DNA from 4 places in the Rhizobium sp. CF142 genome. Region 4 is predicted to be linked to each of the others. Evidence: predicted binding sites of a transcription regulator. Region 4 holds the regulator's gene; each other region holds the start of a gene.

Region 1 (5,750 bases), on a different contig from region 4:
CTGGAAATTGGCAATCGCCGCCGGGCTGTTCAGCGTCAGCGGGCTGCGGATGCCTGAAGAACGCGACCAGAAAGCCGGGAATTCGTCGCTTTCATAGGTCACGACCGGCACGCCGCGGGTTTCCAGCACTTCCAGCGTCTTTGGAATATCGAGGATTGCCTTGGCGCCGGCGCAGACGACGATGACCCCAGTGCGGGCGAGCTCTTCGAGGTCGGCGGAGATATCGAACGTTTCTTCAGCGCCGCGATGCACGCCGCCGATGCCGCCGGTCGCAAAGACCTTGATGCCGGCACGCGCCGCCGCAATCATCGTCGCCGCAACCGTCGTCGCACCCGTGCGGCGCTCGGCGATCGAAAAGGCGATATCGGCGCGCGATACCTTCATGACGTCCTTTGCCTTGGCGAGCTGCTCCAGCTCGGCGGGTTCGAGGCCGATATGCAGCGTGCCGTGGATGACGGCAATGGTGGCGGGAACCGCGCCCTGATCGCGGATGATCGATTCGACGCTACGCGCCATCTCGATATTCCCGGGGTAGGGCATGCCATGGGTGATGATGGTCGATTCGAGTGCCACGATCGGGGCGCCGCGCTGCTTGGCGGCAGCCACTTCCTTCGAGTAGGAAATCGGCAGCAGGGGCGAGAAGGGTTTGGTCATGATCCGTATCCATTTATCGATGTCGCCGCTTCATTGCAGAATTCTCGCCGCCGGGACAAGCGAAAGCATGTCGCGGATCAGTTCCCGCGAGAGATTTTCGTTGACGGCATGCGGCGACTGTACGGTGAGAGCCGCTGCCGCTGCACCATGGCGAACCGCCTCTTCGAGCGGGAGGCCGAGCATGAGTGCCGAGAGCGTACCGGCCGCCAGCGAGTCTCCCGCACCCGTGACATCGGCGACATTGTCCGAAATCGGCGGCTGCAAGACAAGCGCATGCCCGTTCTTAAACGCGACGAGTTCACGCTGACCACGGGTGACGACTGCACCGCCGATGCCGATGTCACCAAGCAGGGACGGCCAGCCGACTGCATCCTCCGGCCGGTGGCCCGCCAGCGCTGCGGCCTCGGCCTCGTTGAGGAATAGATAGTCGATGCCGTCGAGGCAGGGCAGGAGGCGCACCACCTTGGCCGGCGAAATGGCGATTGCCGCCACCGGCTTGCCGAGTGCCTTGGCCCTTGCGACGATCGCAGCAGCCGTGTCCTCGGGCAGGTTGGCGTCGAAGAGGATGAAATCGGTGGCGGCGAAGGCATCGCGCACCCAGCGGATCGACAGCCGCCGCGGCACGAAGAAGCGGTAGAGTTCCATGTCGGCCAGTGCGATGACCAGATTGCCGTCCTTCTCGATGATTGCCGTATAGCTCGGCGTCTTGCGGTCGAGGAAGACGAAGGGGCGGTCGTTGATTCCAGCAAAATCGGCCGCCTCGCTCACCATCTCGCCGATCGGGTCGCCGCCGCGCGGCGAAATCATCGTCACCTCGAAGCCGAGCCGGGCGAGATTGCGTGCCGCATTGAAGCCGCCGCCGCCCGGTTCCTCGAACCATGTTCCGGGGTTGCTGGCGCCGGGTGCCGTCTCCCCGGCAATGCGGCCGCGGCGATCGATATGGGCGCCACCGAGAACAAGAATCTTGCCGCTCATTTCTGCTCTCCCCGAGCGAATCGAATAGGCTCTAAAACGTCGGCATTCAGCGCAAGCAACGCACTAAGCCGTTGCTTTGCATCGATAAAACAAAAATAGAACACAGGCCGTTTTACCTTTTTCTTTCAATTATTTGCAACCCCATTGCGAAATTAGAACAAATCAGGTACAAACTTCGCATCAGCGGCGACATTGCTAGAGCAGCGTCAATAACCTAAAGGTGGATCGAATGTCTCAGAATTCATTGCGGCTCGTAGAGGACAAATCGGTGGACAAAAGCAAGGCGCTCGAAGCGGCACTCTCACAGATCGAGCGGTCGTTCGGCAAGGGCTCGATCATGAAACTCGGCTCGAACGAGAGCATCGTCGAGATCGAAACGGTTTCTACGGGTTCGCTCAGCCTCGATATCGCGCTCGGCATTGGCGGCCTGCCGAAGGGCCGTATCATCGAAATCTACGGTCCGGAAAGTTCTGGTAAAACGACGCTCGCGCTGCAGACCATTGCCGAAGCGCAGAAGAAGGGCGGCATCTGCGCCTTCGTCGACGCCGAACACGCTCTCGATCCGGTCTATGCCCGCAAGCTCGGCGTCGATCTGCAGAACCTCCTGATCTCCCAGCCTGACACCGGCGAGCAAGCGCTTGAAATCACCGATACGCTGGTGCGCTCCGGCGCCATTGACGTCCTCGTCGTCGACTCGGTCGCCGCGCTGACGCCGCGCGCCGAAATCGAAGGCGAAATGGGTGACAGCCTGCCGGGCCTTCAAGCCCGCCTGATGAGCCAGGCGCTGCGCAAGCTGACGGCTTCGATCTCCAAGTCGAATACCATGGTGATCTTCATCAACCAGATCCGAATGAAGATCGGCGTCATGTTCGGCTCACCGGAAACGACGACGGGTGGCAACGCGCTCAAGTTCTATGCCTCCGTCCGCCTCGACATCCGCCGCATCGGCCAGGTCAAGGAGCGCGAAGAGGTGATCGGCAACCAGACGCGCGTCAAGGTCGTCAAGAACAAGATGGCGCCTCCCTTCAAGCAAGTCGAATTCGACATCATGTATGGCGAAGGTGTCTCCAAGACCGGCGAACTCATCGACCTCGGCGTCAAGGCCGGCATCGTCGAGAAGTCAGGCGCCTGGTTCTCCTATAACAGCCAGCGCCTCGGCCAGGGTCGCGAAAACGCCAAGATCTTCCTGCGTGACAATCCGGATCTCGCCCGCGAGATCGAGACGGGGCTGCGCCAGAACGCCGGCCTGATTGCCGACCGCTTCCTGCAGAACGGCGGCCCTGACGCCGGCGACGATGCAGGTGATGCCGGCGACATGTAATTCGCCCTGACCGCTGAAGTGATTTCTGATCCGGCCGCATTCTTCTAACGAGAATGCGGCCGGTTTTGTTTGTTCGCTGGACAGTGGCAAGGTCGAACGATAAAAGCCGATGGATTTAATTTTACCTGCCTGCTGGCAGCATCGAAGGGCATGAAATGAGCGGTGTAAACGATATCCGGTCGACCTTCCTCGACTACTTCAAGAAGAACGGCCATGAGATCGTTCCATCGAGCCCGCTCGTGCCGCGCAATGACCCGACGCTGATGTTCACCAATGCCGGCATGGTGCAGTTCAAGAACGTTTTCACCGGTCTCGAAAAGCGTCCCTATTCAACGGCGACGACCTCGCAGAAGTGCGTGCGCGCCGGCGGCAAGCATAACGATCTCGACAATGTCGGCTATACTGCACGCCATCTGACCTTCTTCGAAATGCTCGGCAACTTCTCCTTTGGCGACTATTTCAAGGAGAATGCCATCGAGCTTGCCTGGAACCTGGTCACCGAAGGTTTCGACCTGCCTAAGAACCGTCTGCTGGTGACCGTCTATTCCGAAGACGAGGAAGCCGCGACGCTCTGGAAGAAGATCGCCGGTTTCTCCGACGACAAGATCATCCGCATCCCGACCTCTGACAATTTCTGGCAGATGGGCGACACCGGCCCCTGCGGTCCGTGCTCGGAAATCTTCATCGACCAGGGCGAGAATGTCTGGGGCGGCCCTCCCGGCTCGCCGGAAGAAGATGGCGACCGGTTCCTGGAATTCTGGAACCTCGTCTTCATGCAGTTCGAGCAGACCGAGCCCGGCGTTCGCAACCCGCTGCCGCGCCCGTCGATCGATACCGGCATGGGCCTGGAGCGCATGGCTGCCGTTTTGCAGGGTGTGCAGAGCGTGTTCGACACCGACCTCTTCCGCACGCTGATCGGCACCATCGAGGATACGATGGGCGTCAAGGCAGAGGGCAGCGCCAGCCACCGCGTCATCGCCGACCACCTGCGCTCCTCGGCCTTCCTGATCGCCGACGGCGTGCTGCCGTCGAATGAAGGTCGCGGCTACGTGCTGCGCCGCATCATGCGCCGCGCCATGCGCCACGCACAGCTTCTCGGCGCCAAAGAGCCGTTGATCTACAAGCTGCTGCCGACGCTGGTACAGGAGATGGGCCGCGCCTATCCGGAGCTGGTGCGCGCCGAGGCGCTGATCTCGGAGACGCTGAAGCTCGAGGAAAACCGCTTCCGCAAGACGCTGGAGCGCGGCCTGTCGCTTCTGTCGGATGCGACGACGGATCTCGGCAAGGGCGACATGCTCGATGGCGAGACCGCCTTCAAGCTCTACGACACCTACGGCTTTCCGCTCGACCTGACGCAGGATGCGCTGCGCGCCCGCGAAATCGGCGTCGATATCTCCGGCTTCACCGATGCCATGGAGCGCCAGAAGGCCGAGGCACGTTCGCATTGGGCCGGCTCCGGTGAAAAGGCCACGGAAACCATCTGGTTCGAGCTCAAGGAAAAGCACGGCGCGACCGAATTCCTCGGCTACGACACCGAAACGGCCGAAGGCGTCGTCCAGGCTATCGTCAAAGACAGCGCCGTAGCCGACGAGACCAGGGCCGGCGACAAGGTGCAGATCGTCGTCAACCAGACGCCGTTCTACGGTGAATCCGGCGGCCAGATGGGCGATACGGGTGTGATCTCGTCCGATCACGGCAAGATCGAGATTTCAGATACGCAGAAGAGGGGTGAAGGCCTATTCGTGCATCTGGGTACGGTCGTTGAAGGTGTGATCAAGGCGGGCGATGCGGTCGTGCTGACGGTCGATCGTGCACGTCGCTCGCGCCTGCGCGCCAACCACTCGGCAACCCACCTTCTGCATGAGGCGTTGCGTGAAGTGCTCGGCAGCCATGTTGCCCAGAAGGGCTCGCTGGTCGCACCCGAGCGCCTGCGCTTCGACGTTTCGCACCCGAAGCCGATGACGGCTGAAGAACTCAAGATCGTGGAGGAGATGGCCAACGAGATCGTGCTACAGAATGCACCTGTCACGACCCGCCTGATGAGCGTCGATGACGCGATCGCGGAAGGCGCCATGGCGCTCTTCGGCGAGAAGTACGGCGATGAAGTGCGCGTCGTCTCGATGGGCACCGGTCTGCATGGCGCCAAGGCCAACAGGCCCTATTCGGTCGAACTCTGTGGCGGCACGCATGTGTCGGCAACCGGCCAGATTGGACTCGTGCGCATCCTCGGCGAAAGCGCCGTCGGTGCCGGCGTTCGCCGTATCGAAGCCGTCACCGGTGAATCGGCGCGCGAATATCTCGCCGAACAGGACGATCGTGTGAAGACGCTTGCCGCCTCGCTGAAGGTTCAGCCGTCGGAAGTGCTGTCGCGTGTCGAGGCGCTGATGGACGAGCGCCGCAAGCTCGAAAAGGAACTTGCCGATGCCAAGCGCAAGCTCGCCATGGGCGGCGGGCAGGGCGGTTCTGCCGATGCGGTGCGTGACGTCGCCGGCGTCAAGTTCCTCGGCAAGGCCGTGGCCGGCGTTGATCCGAAGGATCTCAAGGGGCTTGCCGATGACGGCAAAGCCAGCATCGGCTCCGGCGTGGTGACGCTGATCGGCGTGTCCGAAGATGGCAAGGCAAGTGCTGTCGTTGCCGTGACGCCCGATCTCGTGGATCGTTTCAGTGCCGTCGATCTGGTGCGCGTTGCCTCCGCAGCGCTCGGCGGCAAGGGTGGCGGCGGTCGTCCTGATATGGCGCAGGCCGGTGGCCCTGACGGAGCCAAGGCTGACGAGGCGCTTGAGGCTGTTGCAGCGGCAAT
Region 2 (5,750 bases), on a different contig from region 4:
TGTCCCCTAAGCCGGAGAGAAAGCGTGGACAGGCTTGGGAGGCAAGCACGCTACCCGGCAGGTTGTGTGTCACGTATCGGCTTTACAGCAGGATTTCAAGGACAAACGATCTTCGAAAAGCTGACGGCAGGAAGAGTTTTCTAATCCTCATCCGACATCAGCCTGTCGATTGCGCGCCGTTCCTTTTTCGTCGGTCTTCCGGAGCCGGTGGCCCGAATAGCCTGCTCATAAGGGGTGAGGCGTTTTGCCACATTCGGAGGCGGCGACAGATCCTCATAGAGCAGCTTCGCCTCCTCATAGGGTCCGCGCCGCTCGCCAGGCAGACGGACGACGAGAACGACGTCCCGCCGCTCCAGCGTCAGCTCAACGCGGTCGCCCACCTTGATCATCTGGCTCGGCTGCGCACAACGCGCGCCATTGATGCTGACGTGACCGGACTGGATATGGCTCTGCGCCAGCGAGCGCGATTTCACCATACGTGCGAAGAACAGCCATTTGTCGATGCGCTGGCGCGAACCGCTTCCCGGCTGTGTCTCTTCGCCCATGATTACTTCTTCATCTGCTCCTTAAGCGCTGCAAGCTTGGCGAAGGGTGAATCCGGATCGATCGGCTTCTCCTTGCGCGGCGGCTTGGCCTCGAAGCGCAGCGGCTGCGAATTGCCGCGGTTGTTGTTACGGTCGTTGCGATCGCCACGATCCTTGCGATCACCGCGGTCCTGACGGTCGCCGCGCTGCTCGTTGCGATCATTACGCGCATGCTGGGGCCTGCCCCCATCGCGATTGCCACCTTCCCGGTTACCGTCGCGATTGCCGCCATCCCGGTTGCGGTTGTTGTTGCGATTGCCGTCCCGGCTCTCGCCGCCTTCAGCACCGCCCTGGCGGCGATTGTTACGCTCACCGCGGTCCTGACCCTGGCCTTGGCCCTGTCCGCCGCGGCGGTCGCCATGGCCGCGCGCTTGGCGCTGGTTTTCGTTGCGGCCACCGAGGCGCCACAGGAGAACCGGCTTCGGCTCTGCTGCCTCAGCTTCAGCCTCGCCTGCTTCAGTCGTAGCTTCGGCAGATGCAGGCGTTTCCGCAGCCACGGATGCGACTTCGACGGCAAGCGTTTCTTCCGAAGCGCCATCTGCGTCGTCATGATCCGCCTTTTCAGCAGTTTCCTCTGCTGCAGCCTCGGTCGTCGTCGCCGCGGGAGCGGATGCCACATCCTGCGTTGCGAGGAATGCGGCCGCCTCTTCGGCCTTCACGGCATCGGCGCGGTAGCCGAGACCCTTGAGAATCTCTTCCATGTCTTCGAGCGTCGCGCCGAGAATGGATAGCATCGCCGTCGTCGTCGTGAAGCGGCGACCGTCATAGGCGCCTTCCGGACGCGTGCCCTGACCCGGCTTCCACTGCAGGAGCGGACGGATGAGATCGGCAAGACGCTCGAGAATGTCGATGCGCACGGCACGCTTGCCGAGGAAACGGAAGCCTGCGAGCTTGTAGAACATACGCTCGAAGCTCGGATCGGTGACCACGGAGGTACGGCCGGCGGCAAGCACCGGAATGAGATCGCCGTAGCCCGGCTTGTCGAGGCCGTCATTCTTCAGCGCCCAGAGCAGGGTGATGAGCTCCGCCGGCGCCGGCTTCAGAAGCGCCGGCACGAAGATATGATAAGCGCCGAAGCGAATGCCGTAACGGCGCATGGAGGCGCGCGCATCCTGATCCAGGGACTTCACTTCTTCCGTCACGTCGCGGCGGAAGAGCACGCCGAGATTCTCGACGAGCTGGAAGGCAAGCCCCTTGGCAAGACCCTGCAGGTCTTCGGCGCGCGACAGGTCGTCGAGCGGCTTCAGCACCGTGCTGATATGATGATTGACAAAACGCTCGATACGGGCGGCGACATGGTCGCGCGCATTGCCCGTGAGCTGCTCGTCGGCAAGCAGGATGACACGCGGACGCATCACATGGTCGCTGCCCGAAAGGCGGCCGACGGGATCGCCGAGCCAACGGACGAGTCCATCCGAACCGATCGCCAGATCGGCATTGCCTGCCGCATGCAGGCGTGCGGCACGAGCTTCGAATTCAAGAGCGAGCGCCTTTTGCGACGCAGCCTGAACCGCCTTGGCGTCCGGTCCGTCCGTTCCACCAACAGGCGTAAAACGGAACCCGCTCAACTGCCCTACATGATGTCCTTCAACAAAGACATCGCCATTCACACTGATTTCAGCTTCCAGCATCGCATTCTCTCTCAGGCGCTTCATGAGCACAGATGTCCTGCGATCAACAAAGCGTTTCGTCAACCTTTCATGTAACGCGTCGGACAATCGATCTTCGATTTCCCGCGTCTTTTCCTGCCAGTGTGTCGGATCGGCAAGCCAGCCGGGCCGATTCGATACATAGGTCCAGGTTCTTATCTGCGCGATTCGCGCCGAAAGCGTGTCAATTTCTCCATCTGTCCGATCCGAACGGTGAACCTGTTCGGCTAGAAACTGCTCGTTCACCGTGCCATAGCGCACCAGATCGGAAAAGAGGGTAGAAATAAGATCGGCATGTTGCGCAGGCGTTATGCGCCGATAGTCCGGCAGAGCGCAAGCCTCCCAGAGCTTTTCGACCCGCGCCGGCGTGTTGGCGAGATCAACAATTTCCGGATAGCGCGACAAATGTTCGAGCGCTTGCTGGTCGACGGCCGGCAGCGCCCGGGTCAGACCCGGCACACGGGGCCCGGTCTCAAGGCTTGCCCGCAGGGATTGTATCGAAGAAAAATCGAGATCCTTGGTACGCCACTGCAGAACCTTGATATTGTCGAACTCATGGCCCTCGATGCGTTGCACGAGTTCCTCGTCGAAGGGAGAAACCTGGCCCGTTACGCCAAAGGTTCCGTCACGCACATGGCGGCCGGCGCGGCCAGCGATCTGGCCGAGTTCGCCGGGGTTGAGGTTGCGGAACTGATAACCGTCGAACTTCCGGTCCTGCGCGAAGGCCACATGGTCGACATCGAGATTAAGACCCATGCCGATCGCATCGGTCGCGACGAGATATTCGACGTCGCCCTCCTGATAGAGCGCGACCTGCGCATTGCGGGTACGGGGACTGAGCGCGCCGAGCACGACAGCCGCGCCGCCGCGCTGGCGCCGGATCAGTTCTGCAATCGCATAAACTTCGTCCGCCGAGAAGGCGACGATCGCCGAACGCTGCGGCAGCCGGGTGATCTTCTTCTGCCCGGCATAAAGAAGGTGGGAAAGCCGCGGCCGCTCCGTGACCGTAATCCCCGGCAGAAGCTGCTGCAGGATCGGCCGCATAGTGGCTGCACCCAGCAGAAGCGTCTCCTCGCGGCCGCGCAGATGCAGGATACGGTCTGTAAAGATATGGCCGCGCTCGAGATCTCCCGCGAGCTGCACTTCATCGATAGCAACGAAGGCGGCCTTGGTTTCCCGTGGCATGGCTTCGACCGTACAGACGGAGAAACGCGCATTCGGCGGCGAGATCTTTTCTTCGCCGGTCACCAGCGCCACGTTCTGGGCGCCGACCTTTTCGACCACGCGCGTATAGACTTCGCGCGCCAGCAGGCGGAGCGGCAGGCCGATGACACCCGTACCATGCGCCACCATGCGTTCGATCGCATAATGGGTCTTGCCGGTATTGGTCGGCCCGAGCACCGCGGTCACGCCGCGCCCGCTCAGTATCATCGGCTGCGAAGTCAGGGTCATGTTCCATGCAAGTGAGGCGGTGACGCCCCAGGGTCAAGTCGGAGCTGCCAATGAGGCACAGAACACATGGACAGCCGAAGCTTCAAACGCAAGGGCAGATTTGAAATAGACTTTGGATTGAGCACGGAAGTCACAGCCCGCTAAGTCCTTGATTTAAGATTCGGAACAGCTTGAGAACGAATCGGAGACGAATCGCTGACTCCGGCTGATTCAGCTTTTGTTCACGGCTAAGTATTGATTTTGAATCGCTTTTTACACTAGATGCTGAATCTCTAGACTCGCCTGAGAACAAATGCTGGCAACCGTTTTTAACGCTTCTTGCCGCATCGTAAAAACACAAAGGCCAAGCCCGAAATTAACGCTTCGACCAAAGCCGGAACGAATCGGAGACGAATCGCCGATCTCGAGGTTTTCCCTTTTCGTTCACGGCGAGATCTTGTGGCGTTTTCGCCACCGATCCCAAGATACAGGTTCCGGGTTTGCCGCAGCCATTCCGCGCTCTCGGATCGCGTTAATCTTTTGCATGCCGAATTTACGGAGCCTTAAACAGACCGGCGCCGGTAGGCCGATGAAAGTCACGGCTGATCAAAGCCGGAACGAATCGCCGACGAATCGGAGACATCTTCATTTTCTCGCTTTGTTCACCGCAACATATTGTATTAAAAGAGGATTTTAACCATAATCGGAAAATTCCGATAGCATTTCGCCGACTTGCTTTCGAAGGAACCGGCTAAATTCGGCCTCTGTCGCAAAGGGCGATCACGCCGCCGTGATATTCTGAGAGTTTAGCCGGGAACAAAAATCGCGGATGCGGGTTTCTAGTCCAGTCGAAATGAGAATGAGGCAGGACAAACACCATGCTTGGCACGATACTTCTTATTATCCTTATTCTGTTATTGGTCGGCGCCTTGCCGAATTGGGGTTATAGCCGCGGCTGGGGCTATGGACCTTCCGGTGGTTTGGGGTTAGTTCTCGTCATCATTATCATTCTTGTACTGATGGGCCGAATTTAAAGGCCGGTAACCTGGGGAGTTAGACATGAAAAAGATTGTTCTTAGCTGCGCTCTCATTGGCGCTCTCGCCTCCTGCACCCCGACGGAGCAGGGCACGGCGATTGGTGCGGGCACTGGCGCCATCATCGGCGGCGCCGTCAGCAACAGCTGGGGTGGCGCGGCAGTCGGCGCAGTCGCCGGCGGCCTGACAGGCGCACTGATCGGCCAGTCGGTCGAACGCCGCGGCTACTGCATCTATCGCGACCGCTACGGTCGCCGCTACGAAGCGCGTTGCCGCTAATCAGCATCGGCCCATCGGAAATTTTGAACGGGCGCTTCGGCGCCCGTTTTTCTTGCGCGCTTTTGTCGTCAACGCGGCGTTGACGATCGGTCGCTGAAGTCAAATCTACCGCGCCGCCAGGACCAGGCGCATATTCCTTTCAACATCACAGGGGCAGAGCATGTGCCGCCCGTGAATGAAAAGGAACGCTACCATGGCCCAGATTTTCCTGAATTCCGCCGTCGCCGTCCTGATCGCCTCGGTTTTCCTCACGACGGCTGTCGCTGCCCTCCGCAGCCAGGACCGCGCCGTCCAGAAAGTGCCCGTCAAAGCCAATAGACGGCGTCATCCAAACGCCTGACAGCATCAATGAACCGAACCGCGTGACGGCAACTATCCGAGTGCCCGTCCGCAGGGAGACACGACCATGAACAGGATCATCGCAATCGCCGCCCTCATCACCATTGCCCTCGCGGCCTATGGCGCATCTGCCGGCCCCTATGACAGTGCCGGCAGCTTCCCGAGCAACTACGCCCACAGCCAGAAGAAATAGGTTCAGACGAAGAACTGACCGCCATTGGCCGTCAACGTCGAACCGGTAATAAACCCGGCATCGTCGGAAATGAGGAAGGTCACGCACCGCGCGATCTCCTCGGGTTCGCCGAGGCGCCCAACCGGGATTTGCGGAATGATCTTCTCATTCAGCACCTTTTCCGGCACCGCAAGCACCATTTCCGTCCCAATATAACCGGGGCAGATGGCATTGACGGTGATGTTCTTGGCCGCACCTTCC
Region 3 (5,750 bases), on a different contig from region 4:
TGATGTCGACCTGAATGAGATCTACAGAGGCTGGGCTGAGAGCGCCGAATACGTGGATGTAATAAATCCGGACCCAAAAGTCGGCCCTCTGATTGCGAAAGTAATAGGTATACCAGTCAGGTGCTTTGCATCTGCAGAAGAGTGGATCGAGCTCGATACCTGTCCTCGCACCTCATAGACCGCAGCGTCGGTTGGCAGCTTGACACGCGCAACTGACAGAGAGCCGCTAAGAAAGATCAGCCGCGATCAAATACACTTGAACAATTTACACGTGCAATTATAGTTCTCTTGTCGGTTACGCACGCAGGGGGCGACAATGAGCGATGTAACGGAAGGCGACGGCACAAAGACAGAACCTTATAAAGCAATATCTCCCGAAATTCTATATAGCAGATACTTCCTGATTGGTGGTTTGGTATTCCTGTGTTGTTCACTTGCGCTATTTGCGTCTGCGGCTTGGCTGGCAATTCAAACAAATCAACAGCTGCCGAGCTTCGTTATGGCAGCAATTAATCAAAGTGGTTCGGAATCAGTTACGACAAACGACCGCATGTTAAATGTCTTGGCGAGTGTGGGGGGCGTTTTCATGGCCCCACTGCTTTGCCTAATAGCGGGCTTCATGTGTTCGTTTCTTGGGATAAGACTACTCAAAACATCCGGCGCAGCGGCGACGCATGTAATAGCGCCACAGGACTATGGACTATTGGGGCCTGCCATCGCTGGTGGGAATTCGAGCGCTATTGATCAATTCATTCGCCTTAGCAGCCTTTCCGGGGCCACAGGTACATTCACCAAAGTGGGCCTCACAGGGCTTCCGCTTGCAACAATCGTATTGACGCTAATTCTCGCGATTCTGGGCATCTTCAATGCTCAGTTTTTTGATTTGGCGAAACTAACTCTCGGCGCCTTTCTGGGTTCATTTGTTCAGCGTCAAGCTGAAGTCGCCGCTGCGAAACCTCCAGCTTAAGTCCCTGTTACCGCTCCTCGACTACCGCGTGACCAATGCGCGTCAGCGAAATGGAACGCGGAATTCTTGCGCGTCCCGTAGAAAGAATTCGCATAAGTTTATCGCGAACCCTTTGTTGACGCGTCGAACGCTTCGACAAATGTGTAGTCCTCGAAGGCCTGATCGATCTTGGACTTTGGCCGGTTGGTAGTCTGGATTTGAGATTCACGCTGCGCTGGTTTGGAATCGATTGGATCACTGTCACGATGCGCCGTCAGCGATCGCGGTGGAAAGCCTGCCGCCAAAAGTGCTCGCTCTACTTTCGAGAGAGGTTGCGCCTGCCTGTTTCGGTCGGTTTCGAACGTAGCGGTCCCGCCTTCCGATCCCAAACCTCGAGGGGATATCCTCCGTGCCAATCGGCACCATTGCTGCCGGCAAAAATCTCGGTAGAATATTAGCATTCTGAAGCCTTTGCGGAGGAACCCGAAGGCTTCATTCAATGTTTCTATCGAGACATGCTGGAGGAGCGTCGATGGCAACTGAACGATGGAATAGTCCGATCAAGGTAGGCTTCGAAGAGGCGGGAGCACGCACGGTTAACGGACCGTTTGACGCGCTGACCTGCCTGACCGATCTCTGGCCTGCCGTGCGCGGACTGAAATATCTCAAGGCACGCAGCGCCTGCCGCGCCGCACTCGATGGAAGAAAGACTGTCGAAGAGGCCCGCGCGGAGTTTATGGCGGCGGCCGAGGAAGCAAAGCTTAAAGTGCATTAAGCTTTCGGCGGCGGCATCGGAGACAATAAAAGTCAGATCTGTTCCGAAACGAAGCAATGCTTAATTTTCACTTAACCCTGCACTGAGCTCGCGCAGGGCTTTGTCTCGAAAGACATTGCGCCATTCATCCGTTCATCAATAGAACGACGCCAGCCATCATGATGATGGTTAGAGGCTCGTCACCCTCTGCGGGAGACTGCTGACGAGCCTCGTCCGAAAGAAACTTCGAATATTCGATCAGCAGTCCGAAGTATCCTCATCCTCCACCTGAATATATCCTACACCGATGATTGTGCCATCTGCGGCACGGATGAAGGACGGCAGGTAATGCGGTTCGGCGGGCTTGCAGACGGCGGCGCTGGTATATTCGTTCAGTGCTATTTCGTCTTTCGGCAGGGCCGAATAACTCATATCGGTTTCGAGTGAGGCGTAGGCGGAGCCGGCAAAGGCGCCGCACCCCAGAAGAAGGGCCGTGGCCCAAAGGCGTATAAGCGTTTGCATTATTGTCTCCAGTATTGAAATCAGCTCTTCAACACACGGGACAGAGAGTTGGTTCCTTGGAAATTCCTGTTGCGGATCGCGATTTATCTCACCAGCAGGCGGCAATGCACGTAACCGCTCCCGACAATGTCCTCGGCGATTGCCAAAGCCCGCTCACTATCACCCCATTGGCTCACGAAACCTTCGAGAATGACGGAGGGGCCGATGGTCGAGACGATGATTTCGGTCGCATCGAGATCGGCTGCGGCATGCAGGGCGCTTTCCACGGACGCACGTATAGCGGCCGTGTTGTGGCCCTTCATCCGGGCCTCCTCGTGGGGTGGCGAGCTATGAAACCGCGGCACCATGACCGTTCCTGACATTGGCTAATAGGGATTTAACGCAAGAAGACGACGTTTTGTTGCGCGCGGCGGCCGGATACATAGCCACCGGGATTGTAGTGCTTCGATATTGCCGATCTTGCTGGAGGCGCCAGCCGTCGCCATATTCGATTGAAGCCGAAGGAGACGACGATGAAAGCGCTGGTGCCTGCCCTTCTTGCCACGACCCTTCTGGCTGCACCCTTGCTGGCCGGCTGTTCCGCCGCGGACGCGCCTGCGCTGGAACCCATTCCCGGCAGCATCACCTATGGCGGGCAGCCGCGCACGAAGCTGACGAAATCGCCGATCGGCAGCACCGTCCATAACGACTTCTACGATCAGCAGGGCCAGCGCGTCTACGAAACCTATATTCTCCAGCCCGACCGCAGCTTGAAGCTGGTGCGGCGCCAGATTGTGCCGGACTTTCCGTAATAGTGCATGGCGGCCCGCGCCTGCTTGACAGCGGCGCCAATCGAGAACATCCAAGGAACATCTGATTTTATTCGCAGGCGCTGATTCTCCCGCGAAGCCCAACCGGACGGCTGGATGTATCTCGAAAGACTCAATCCCCAGCAACGCATGGCCGTGGAGCACGGCACACTCACAGACGGCAGCCATGTGGCCGGGCCGCTGCTGGTCATCGCCGGCGCCGGTTCCGGCAAGACGAATACGCTTGCCCATCGCGTCGCCCATCTCATCCTCAAGGGCGCCGATCCGCGCCGTATCCTGCTGATGACCTTTTCCCGCCGGGCGGCGGCCGAAATGGGCCGGCGCGTCGAGCGTATCTGCGGCGAGGTTCTCGGCAAGAATTCCGGCATCATGGCCGATGCGCTCGCCTGGAGCGGCACTTTCCACGGCATCGGCGCGCGCCTCTTGCGCGACTATGCCGAGCAGATCGGCCTCGACCCGGCCTTTTCCATCCATGACCGGGAAGACAGCGCCGACCTGATGAACCTCGTGCGCCACGAGCTCGGCTTCTCCAAGACCGAAAGCCGGTTTCCGACGAAGGGTACCTGCCTTGCGATCTATTCCCGTGCGGTGAACTCCGAAACAGAACTGCCGCTGGTGCTGCGCGACGCCTTTCCCTGGTGCGCCACCTGGGAAAGGCAGCTTCGCGAGCTTTTTGCCTGTTATGTCGAGGCCAAGCAGAGCCAGAATGTGCTCGATTACGACGACCTGCTGCTCTACTGGGCGCAGATAGTGGCCGAGCCTCTCATTGCCGAGGATATCGGCAGCCGCTTCGACCATGTGCTTGTCGACGAGTATCAAGACACCAACAGGCTGCAGTCTTCGATCCTGCTTGCTTTGAAACCGACCGGCGAGGGCCTGACCGTTGTCGGCGACGATGCGCAGTCGATCTATTCCTTCCGCGCGGCAACGGTGCGCAACATTCTCGATTTTCCGGCGTCCTTCAGCCCGGCCGCCAATATCGTCACGCTCGACCGCAACTATCGCTCGACGCAGCCGATCCTTGCCGCCGCCAATGCTGTGATCGACCTTGCTTCCGAGCGTTTCACCAAGAACCTCTGGACGGAGCGGGAATCGCCGGAACGGCCACGGCTGGTGACGGTGCGCGACGAGAACGATCAGGCGCGTTACGTGGCCGACAAGGTTCTCGACAATCGCGAGGAGGGCGTGAAGCTGAAAAGCCAGGCCGTGCTCTTCCGCGCCTCACATCACAGCGGCCCGCTGGAGGTGGAACTGACCCGCCGCAACATTCCTTTCGTGAAATTCGGCGGGTTGAAATTCCTCGACAGCGCGCATGTGAAGGACATGCTGGCGGCTCTGCGCTTTGCCCAGAACCCACGTGACCGGGTGGCGGGCTTCCGGCTGATGCAGATCCTTCCAGGCGTGGGGCCTTCCACGGCACAAAAGGTGCTGGACCATATGGCTGAGGATCCGAGCCCGGTGACGGCGCTTGCCGCCATGCCGGCGCCGCCGCGCTCGGGCGAGGACTGGACCTCTTTCGTGTCCACCATGCAGGAATTGAAGACTGGCAAGGCCGGCTGGCCGGCCGAGATCGAACTGGTGCGGCGATGGTATGAGCCGCATCTGGAACGGCTGCATGAGGATGCGAGCGCGCGGCTTGCCGATCTCGTGCAGCTCGAACAGATCGCCGGTGGTTATGCCTCGCGTGAGCGCTTCCTGACGGAGCTCACGCTCGATCCGCCCGATGCGACTTCGGATCAGGCAGGCGTGCCGCTGCTCGACGAAGACTATCTCATCCTCTCGACCATCCATTCGGCCAAGGGGCAGGAATGGACCAAGGTCTTCATGCTGAACGTCATCGACGGCTGTATCCCTTCGGATCTCGCAGTCGGCACGACGGCGGAAATCGAGGAGGAGCGGCGATTGCTTTATGTGGCGATGACCCGCGCCAAGGACAGCCTCGATCTCGTCGTGCCGCAGCGTTTCTTCACCTATGGGCAGAATTCGCAGGGCGATCGGCATGTCTATGCGTCGCGCAGCCGCTTCATTCCGGCCACGCTGCTGCAATTCTTCGAGGTCTGCGGCTGGCCGCAAGTCAAGACCGATACGGCAGCCGCCCAGCAGGCGCGGCAAGTGCGTATCGATGTCGGCGCTCGTATGCGCGGCATGTGGCGTTGAAGCCTCTCCTGACCAGCAGGGTCAGAGCAAAAGCGGCGGCTTGGCCGGCTCGAAGAAGCGACCGATCATCTCATCATTGACCAGGGCGATCGTCGGCGGCGACCATTTCGGATTGCGGTCCTTGTCGATGACGGCTGCGCGGACGCCCTCGTAGAAATCCGGACCATGCAGGATGTGCATGCAGGCGCCGAGCTCGCGGGCAAGACATTCGCCAAGCGTGCGGCTCTGGCGGCCGGCTCTCAGCAGCCGCAAGGCAAGCTTGAGACTGGTCGGCGAACGTGTGAGCATCACACGCCGGGTTTCGGCGGCGAATTCGCCTTCTGCCGCACCCAGTGCGGATACGATGTCCTCGACACGGTTGAAGTGAAAAGCACGGTCGATCATCGCGGCATTGGCCTGTAATCTGCCCTCGCCCGGCTGCTCCGAGAGATCGCGCAGCACTGCGTCCACATCGTCCGACGAACTTCCCTCAGGCAGGTTCGTCAGGCGCTGGACCGCCTCTTCGAGACGCGAGGAAGGCATATAGAAATCGGCAAGCCCGGTATGGATCGTATCGGCGGCA
Region 4 (5,750 bases):
ATGAAACGACGGAGGCGTTGCGGCAATCCGGCCTTGCCCACATCATCGCGATCTCCGGCCTCAACATGGCGCTTTCAGCTGGCATCTTCTTTGTCGGGCTGCGAGTCATTCTCAGTCTCTTTCCCGGCATTGCCCAGGCGTGGCCAACCAAGAAGATCGCGGCGGCGGGTGCGCTTGCTGCGGTGACAGCCTACTATCTGATCTCGGGTTTTGCCGTCTCTGCCGAACGTGCCTTCATCATGATGGCGATTATGCTGGTTGCCGTCTTCTTCGACCGTCCGTCGATCAGCCTCAGAAACGTGGCGCTGTCCGCTCTCGTGATCCTCGCAGTCTCGCCATCGGAGGTGCTGGGGCCGAGTTTCCAGATGTCCTTCGCCGCAACACTTGCCCTGGTCGCCGGATACGACCTTTGGAAAGGGCGGCCGATGCGTGAGAATGCCTTTGCCAAACTTCCGATCATGAAGCCCTTCGTCATGGTCGGCGGATTCTTCGGTGGCGTTTTCCTGACGTCGCTCATCGGTGGTTTCTCGACGGCATTGTTTTCGATCGAGCATTTCCACCGGCTGACGGCCTATGGCCTTCCGGCAAATCTCGCGGCCATGCCGGTCATTTCCTTCATCGTCATGCCGGCCGGGATGCTGGCAATGCTCCTGATGCCTTTTGGTCTGGACGGCTGGCTATGGCAGGTGGCAGGCTTCGGGCTCGATCTGGTGATCACAATCGCAAAGGCAGTAGCGGGATGGGGTGGCAACATAGATATAGGTCGCTTGCCCGGTTGGTATTTCCCGACCGCCGTTTTCGGATTTCTGCTGCTGACCCTCCTCAGAACCCGGCTGCGGCACATGGGAACGGCAATTGTCGCGGTCTCAACGCTCGCTGTTGTGCTGCTTCCGTCGGAGGCGATGCCCGACATCGCCATCTCTGAAGATGGCGGCCTGGTCGCTATAATCGATGGAGAGGCGATGGCTTCGAACCGTGAAAAGCCGCCCGCCTTCATCTTCGAACAATGGCAGAGGGCACTTGCCGTCGAAGAGCATCAGAAGCCGGTTATGCTCCAGGCTGCCAAGGCGCCCACTGCGCCTGACGGCAAAAGACTGCAACTGTCACCCGATCAACGGAATGAAGCCAGAGAGGCAATGAGACAGGCAGTCGCCACTAGCCCGTCGTCACGTTTCTCCTGCCTGAAGGGCGCCTGGTGCACCACCTTGCTCGGCAATGGAAAGAAACTGACCGTCATCGACAATGCTGCCTATCTCGGGCCAGCCTGTGATACGGCTGATATTGTCGTGACCCCTGTCCGATTGCGCTTCGACCGTTGTCATTCCGGCGCGCTGCTCTTTACCGGCGAGACGCTGCGCAAGACAGGTTCTGTCGAACTTCGATTCACCGATAAGGGAGTTGAGGTCGCAACCGCATTCGACACATTGGGGCGACCCTGGATACGCCACCGCGCCTATGATTGGCGCAGCAACACATTCGCAGACGCTAATCTGTCGCCGGTCAGTGATAGCGGCGAATAAGACCGACGAGCTTGCCTTGGACCTTGACGCGATCCGGCGGGAAGATGCGGGTCTCGTAAGCGGGGTTTGCAGCCTCGAGCGCAATCGATGCGCCCTTGCGGCGGAAACGCTTGAGCGTTGCTTCCTCGTCATCGACGAGCGCGACGACAATATCGCCTGGATTGGCCGTGCTGCCATTGCGGATGATGACCGTGTCGCCATCGAAGATTCCGGCTTCGATCATCGAGTCGCCGCGAACTTCCAGCGCATAATGTTCACCGGAGCCGAGCATATCGGCGGGAACGGTGATGTCATGCGTATTGTTCTGGATTGCCGAGATCGGAACACCAGCGGCGATGCGGCCCATGACGGGAACGGAGACCGCATTGCCGTTATCGGCAGCAGGTGCCGGCTTTGCCGAGGCGGGAGGTGCCACGGGCTGGGGCTTGCCGAGGCTGCCCTCGATGACGCTCGGCGAAAAGCCGCGCCGAGGCTGCAGGCTCGGGCTGTAGGCTTCCGGCAGTTTGATGACTTCGAGCGCGCGCGCCCGGTTCGGAAGCCGGCGAATGAAGCCGCGTTCTTCGAGCGCCGTGATCAGCCGGTGGATACCGGATTTCGAGGCCAGATCCAGTGCGTCCTTCATCTCGTCGAAAGACGGTGGAACGCCCGACTCCTTCATCCTTTCATGAATGAAAAGAAGGAGTTCCTGTTGTTTGCGCGTGAGCATGGCGTCTCCCCAGTCTTGAAACAAATCCAGAACGGACACTATATGTTCCATATGTGTTCCGCAAGTAGCTAAATTTTCGTAAAACTTCTGTTCAATCTGTCGAGAATTTGATTTTTATCGCCCTTATGCCTGTCTGGCCTTGTTTCATGAGACTTGCTGAAGCACATCTCCTTGTCACTGCTGGGAGAAGAACCGATGAGCCAAGACACGCTTCCGATCGATCATCTCGTTTTGCCGGTTACCGATATCGACCTAGCCCGCGAAAGGCTGGGCAAGCTGGGCTTTACCGTCGCGCCCGATGCCCGCCATCCCTTCGGCACGGAGAATGCCTGCGTTTTCTTTGCCGACAAAACCTATCTTGAGCCGCTCGGTGTTGCGAGCGTCGAGGAGAGCGAGGTGACGGCACGTGAGGGCAATGTCTTCACGGCCCGCGATCAGGCTTTCCGCTTCCGCTGCGGCAGCGAGGGGCTGTCCGCCATCGCCTTCGCCACAGCGGATGCAAAGCACGAACATGCTCGATTCGTGAAGGGCAGCATCAGTGCCGGTTCTGTGCTGCAGTTCGAACGCCCTGTGAAAATGCCGGATGGCACGGAGAGCATTGCCGGCTTCCGGCTTGCCTTCGCTGCCGACCTCCGGGCACCGGATTTCTTTCTCTTCGCTGTCGAACGCATCAACCCGCTTCCCGCCGATCGCGGCGTGCTGGAGGCCCACGCCAATGGCGTGACAGGTATTGCCGAGATCGCGCTCGCAGCCTCCGAGCCGACAGCCTTCGGCGAGTTCCTTCGCTCGGCGGTAAAAGCAGCTTCTGCTGATGTCACGAGTTTCGGGCTGGACGTGCCCACCGGGAACGCAAAGATCAGCCTGATGACCCCGCAGGGGCTGGAGGCCTATTTCGATCTGGCGACGCCGGATATCGATCGCGGCCTGCGCGGCCGGGCAATCCTCTTTGCGGTTGGCGATCTGGCCGTGACAGAAGCGCATTTGGCTGCTAACGGGGTGACCTACACACGCAAGGGCAACCGTATTCTGGTGAAGCCCGCGCCCGGCCAGGGCGTGCTCTTCGCTTTCGAGGAAACATCATGAGCTCCACTACCAATTCCGTTGTGACGGTCGGCGAGGGCGCCGGCAAGGTCACCTTCTCCAATGCCGCACGCCTGTCGCTGATTGCCGGCGCTTGCGAAATGGAAAGCCGCGACCATGCGTTCATGGTTGCCGGCACGTTGAAGGAACTGTGCACCAAGCTCGGCATCGGGCTCGTCTATAAGACCTCCTTCGACAAGGCGAACCGCTCTTCCTTGTCGAGCAAACGCGGTGTCGGCCTTGAAAAGGGGCTGGAGGTTTTTGCCGATCTCAAGAAGGAACTCGGCATTCCGGTTCTGACCGACATCCACACTGAAGAACAATGCGCCGAAGTGGGCAAGGTCGTCGACATCCTGCAGATACCGGCCTTCCTGTCTCGTCAGACGGATCTCCTGGTGGCTGCGGCAAAGACCGGCCGCGTTATCAACGTCAAGAAGGGCCAGTTCCTGGCGCCTTGGGATATGAAGAACGTGCTCGGCAAGCTCAACCAGAGCGGCAATCCGAACATCTTGCTGTGCGAGCGCGGCGCTTCCTTCGGTTACAATACGCTGGTCTCCGACATGCGTTCCCTGCCGATCATGGCAGCAACGGGCGCACCCGTCATTTTCGACGCCACGCATTCAGTCCAGCAGCCTGGTGGGCAGGGGGAAACCTCCGGCGGAGAGCGGCAGTTCGTGGAGACGCTGGCCCGTGCAGCCGTGGCTGTCGGCGTCGCCGGTGTCTTTATCGAAACCCATCAGGACCCGGATAACGCGCCCTGTGACGGGCCGAACATGGTCTATCTCAAGGATATGCCACGGCTTCTCGAGAAGCTTCTCGCCTTCGACGCGATCGCCAAGGCCGCCTGAACGGCAGGCAGCATCAGGCTGCCGCGCGGGACTGGCGCCTTTCCTCCAGTGCGAAGCGGGAGAGCATGCGCCCGAGATGGGACGCCTCGTTGCCGAGATCCTGGCAGGCGGCGTTCGTCTCCTCGGCCATCGCCGCATTCTGCTGTGTCACCTGATCCATACGGTTGACGGCAGCGTTGACCTCGACGAGCGCGACCGACTGTTCCGAAGACGAGCGCACGATCGCTTCGATCAGCGCCGTCACCTGCAGCACCTGGCGGTCTATATCGCCGAGTGCCTCGCCGGTGCGGTTGACAAGTGCCACGCCCGCGGAAACCTGCCGCGACGACGTCTCGACGAGAAGCTTGATCTCCTTGGCGAGATTGGCGGAGCGGCCAGCGAGCTCGCGGACTTCCTGAGCGACGACGGCAAAGCCTTTCCCGGCGTCTCCGGCGCGTGCTGCCTCGACGCCTGCGTTGAGCGCCAAAAGATTGGTCTGAAAGGCGATCTCATCGATGGCGTTGATAATATCGCCGATCCTGACCGCTGATTCCTCGATTTTCTCCATCGCGGTAACCGCTTCGCGAACGATCTCGGCGGAATGCGCCGCACTCTCCTTCGTGGCCGACATCATCGCATTGGCTTCCTGGGCACGCTCCGAGGAGTTTTTCACCGTGACCGTGATCTGATCCAGCGCCGAAGCCGCCTGCTCGAGTGAGGTAGCCTGGCTCTCGGTGCGCTGTGCCAGATCATTGGTGCTGAGTGCGATTTCGCGCGAACTGTCGCCGACCGTATTCGTGGCGGCATAAATGTCCTTCATGGCATCGGAAAGAATGATGATACTGGTATTGAAGGTCTCGCGAAGCTTTTCATAAGTGTTGGCGAACTGCTCGTCGAGACGCACGGTCAGGTCGCCGCGTGAAAGACGCTCCAGGCCGGCGCTCAGGCTCTCGATGACGCGCTGACGCGTGGCATTCTCCACGCTCTTCGATGCGTCGAGTTCGGCATCGCGGCGCATCTGTGCCTGCCGTTCCTCGTCCTGGTGCGCGCGGATGGCGTTCCGTTCTTCCGCCGATTCGCGAAAGACCGTGACTGCACGCGCCATTTCTCCGATTTCGTCGGATCGTCTGACATAGGGAACTTCGCGGGAATAGTCGCCGTTTGCGAGGACCGCCATGTAGTCGCGCATCGCCGATAGCGGCACGATCGCGCGCCGGCGGAACGTGTAGAGCCCGGCAACGATGAGCACGAAGGAAAGCGCGGCGGCGGATAGTGTAACGGTGGAGAGCAGTTCCGTCTGTTCGGCAGCCTGCTTTTCGGCATCCGCCTGGAAGGCGTTTGCCATCGCCACGAGTTCGTTCACGGCCTTTTCGTGAACATGAAAATTCGTCGCAAGCTTGAGGAGCGCCGGTTCGACGGCGGCCTTGTCGCCCTTGAGGATTGCGGGCACCGCCTCCTCATCCATGACTTGCCAGAAGGCATCGCCCTTGACGAGAACATCACCGAGAAGCTTGCGCTTGAGATCGGCGCTGAGCGGCGTTTCTGACCAGTATTTGCGGCGGTCTTCATAAGCCGGCTTCAGAACCGTTCGGATGCGTTCGATATTGGCCGTTGCCG

The links. Region 4 encodes LexA, which represses DNA repair genes until DNA is damaged. Its sites were predicted from a motif close to TGTTCNNNNTGTGTTCNG; they were not measured.
Region 1: recA (recombinase RecA) is a predicted target of LexA. The motif match lies at 1,715-1,732, and genes of this name have one in related genera.
Region 2: PMI11_RS31195 (helicase-related protein) is a predicted target of LexA. The motif match lies at 3,847-3,864, and genes of this name have one in related genera.
Region 3: PMI11_RS21420 (ATP-dependent helicase) is a predicted target of LexA. The motif match lies at 3,056-3,073, and genes of this name have one in related genera.

The regions. Positions count from the first base shown of each region.
Region 1 covers NZ_AJWE01000130.1:91,392-97,141, reverse strand. Annotated here, with positions in the region: gene PMI11_RS33140 (pseudouridine-5'-phosphate glycosidase) at 1-654, opposite strand, end outside; gene PMI11_RS33135 (carbohydrate kinase family protein) at 685-1,629, opposite strand; gene recA (recombinase RecA) at 1,859-2,950, shown strand; gene alaS (alanine--tRNA ligase) at 3,106-5,750, shown strand, end outside.
Region 2 covers NZ_AJWE01000124.1:49,428-55,177, forward strand. Annotated here, with positions in the region: gene PMI11_RS31190 (RNA-binding S4 domain-containing protein) at 141-545, opposite strand; gene PMI11_RS31195 (helicase-related protein) at 548-3,685, opposite strand; gene PMI11_RS36910 (DUF3309 family protein) at 4,543-4,698, shown strand; gene PMI11_RS31200 (YMGG-like glycine zipper-containing protein) at 4,724-4,978, shown strand; gene PMI11_RS37825 (hypothetical protein) at 5,172-5,318, shown strand; gene PMI11_RS38455 (hypothetical protein) at 5,385-5,510, shown strand; gene PMI11_RS31205 (beta-ketoacyl-ACP reductase) at 5,513-5,750, opposite strand, start outside.
Region 3 covers NZ_AJWE01000098.1:55,167-60,916, forward strand. Annotated here, with positions in the region: gene PMI11_RS21390 (hypothetical protein) at 1-178, shown strand, start outside; gene PMI11_RS21395 (hypothetical protein) at 317-967, shown strand; gene PMI11_RS21400 (DUF982 domain-containing protein) at 1,479-1,721, shown strand; gene PMI11_RS21405 (hypothetical protein) at 1,959-2,222, opposite strand; gene PMI11_RS21410 (BON domain-containing protein) at 2,306-2,569, opposite strand; gene PMI11_RS21415 (hypothetical protein) at 2,735-3,013, shown strand; gene PMI11_RS21420 (ATP-dependent helicase) at 3,128-5,188, shown strand; gene PMI11_RS21425 (enoyl-CoA hydratase/isomerase family protein) at 5,210-5,750, opposite strand, start outside.
Region 4 covers NZ_AJWE01000104.1:15,295-21,044, forward strand. Annotated here, with positions in the region: gene PMI11_RS24190 (ComEC/Rec2 family competence protein) at 1-1,520, shown strand, start outside; gene lexA (transcriptional repressor LexA) at 1,501-2,226, opposite strand; gene PMI11_RS24200 (VOC family protein) at 2,422-3,309, shown strand; gene kdsA (3-deoxy-8-phosphooctulonate synthase) at 3,306-4,154, shown strand; gene PMI11_RS24210 (methyl-accepting chemotaxis protein) at 4,168-5,750, opposite strand, start outside.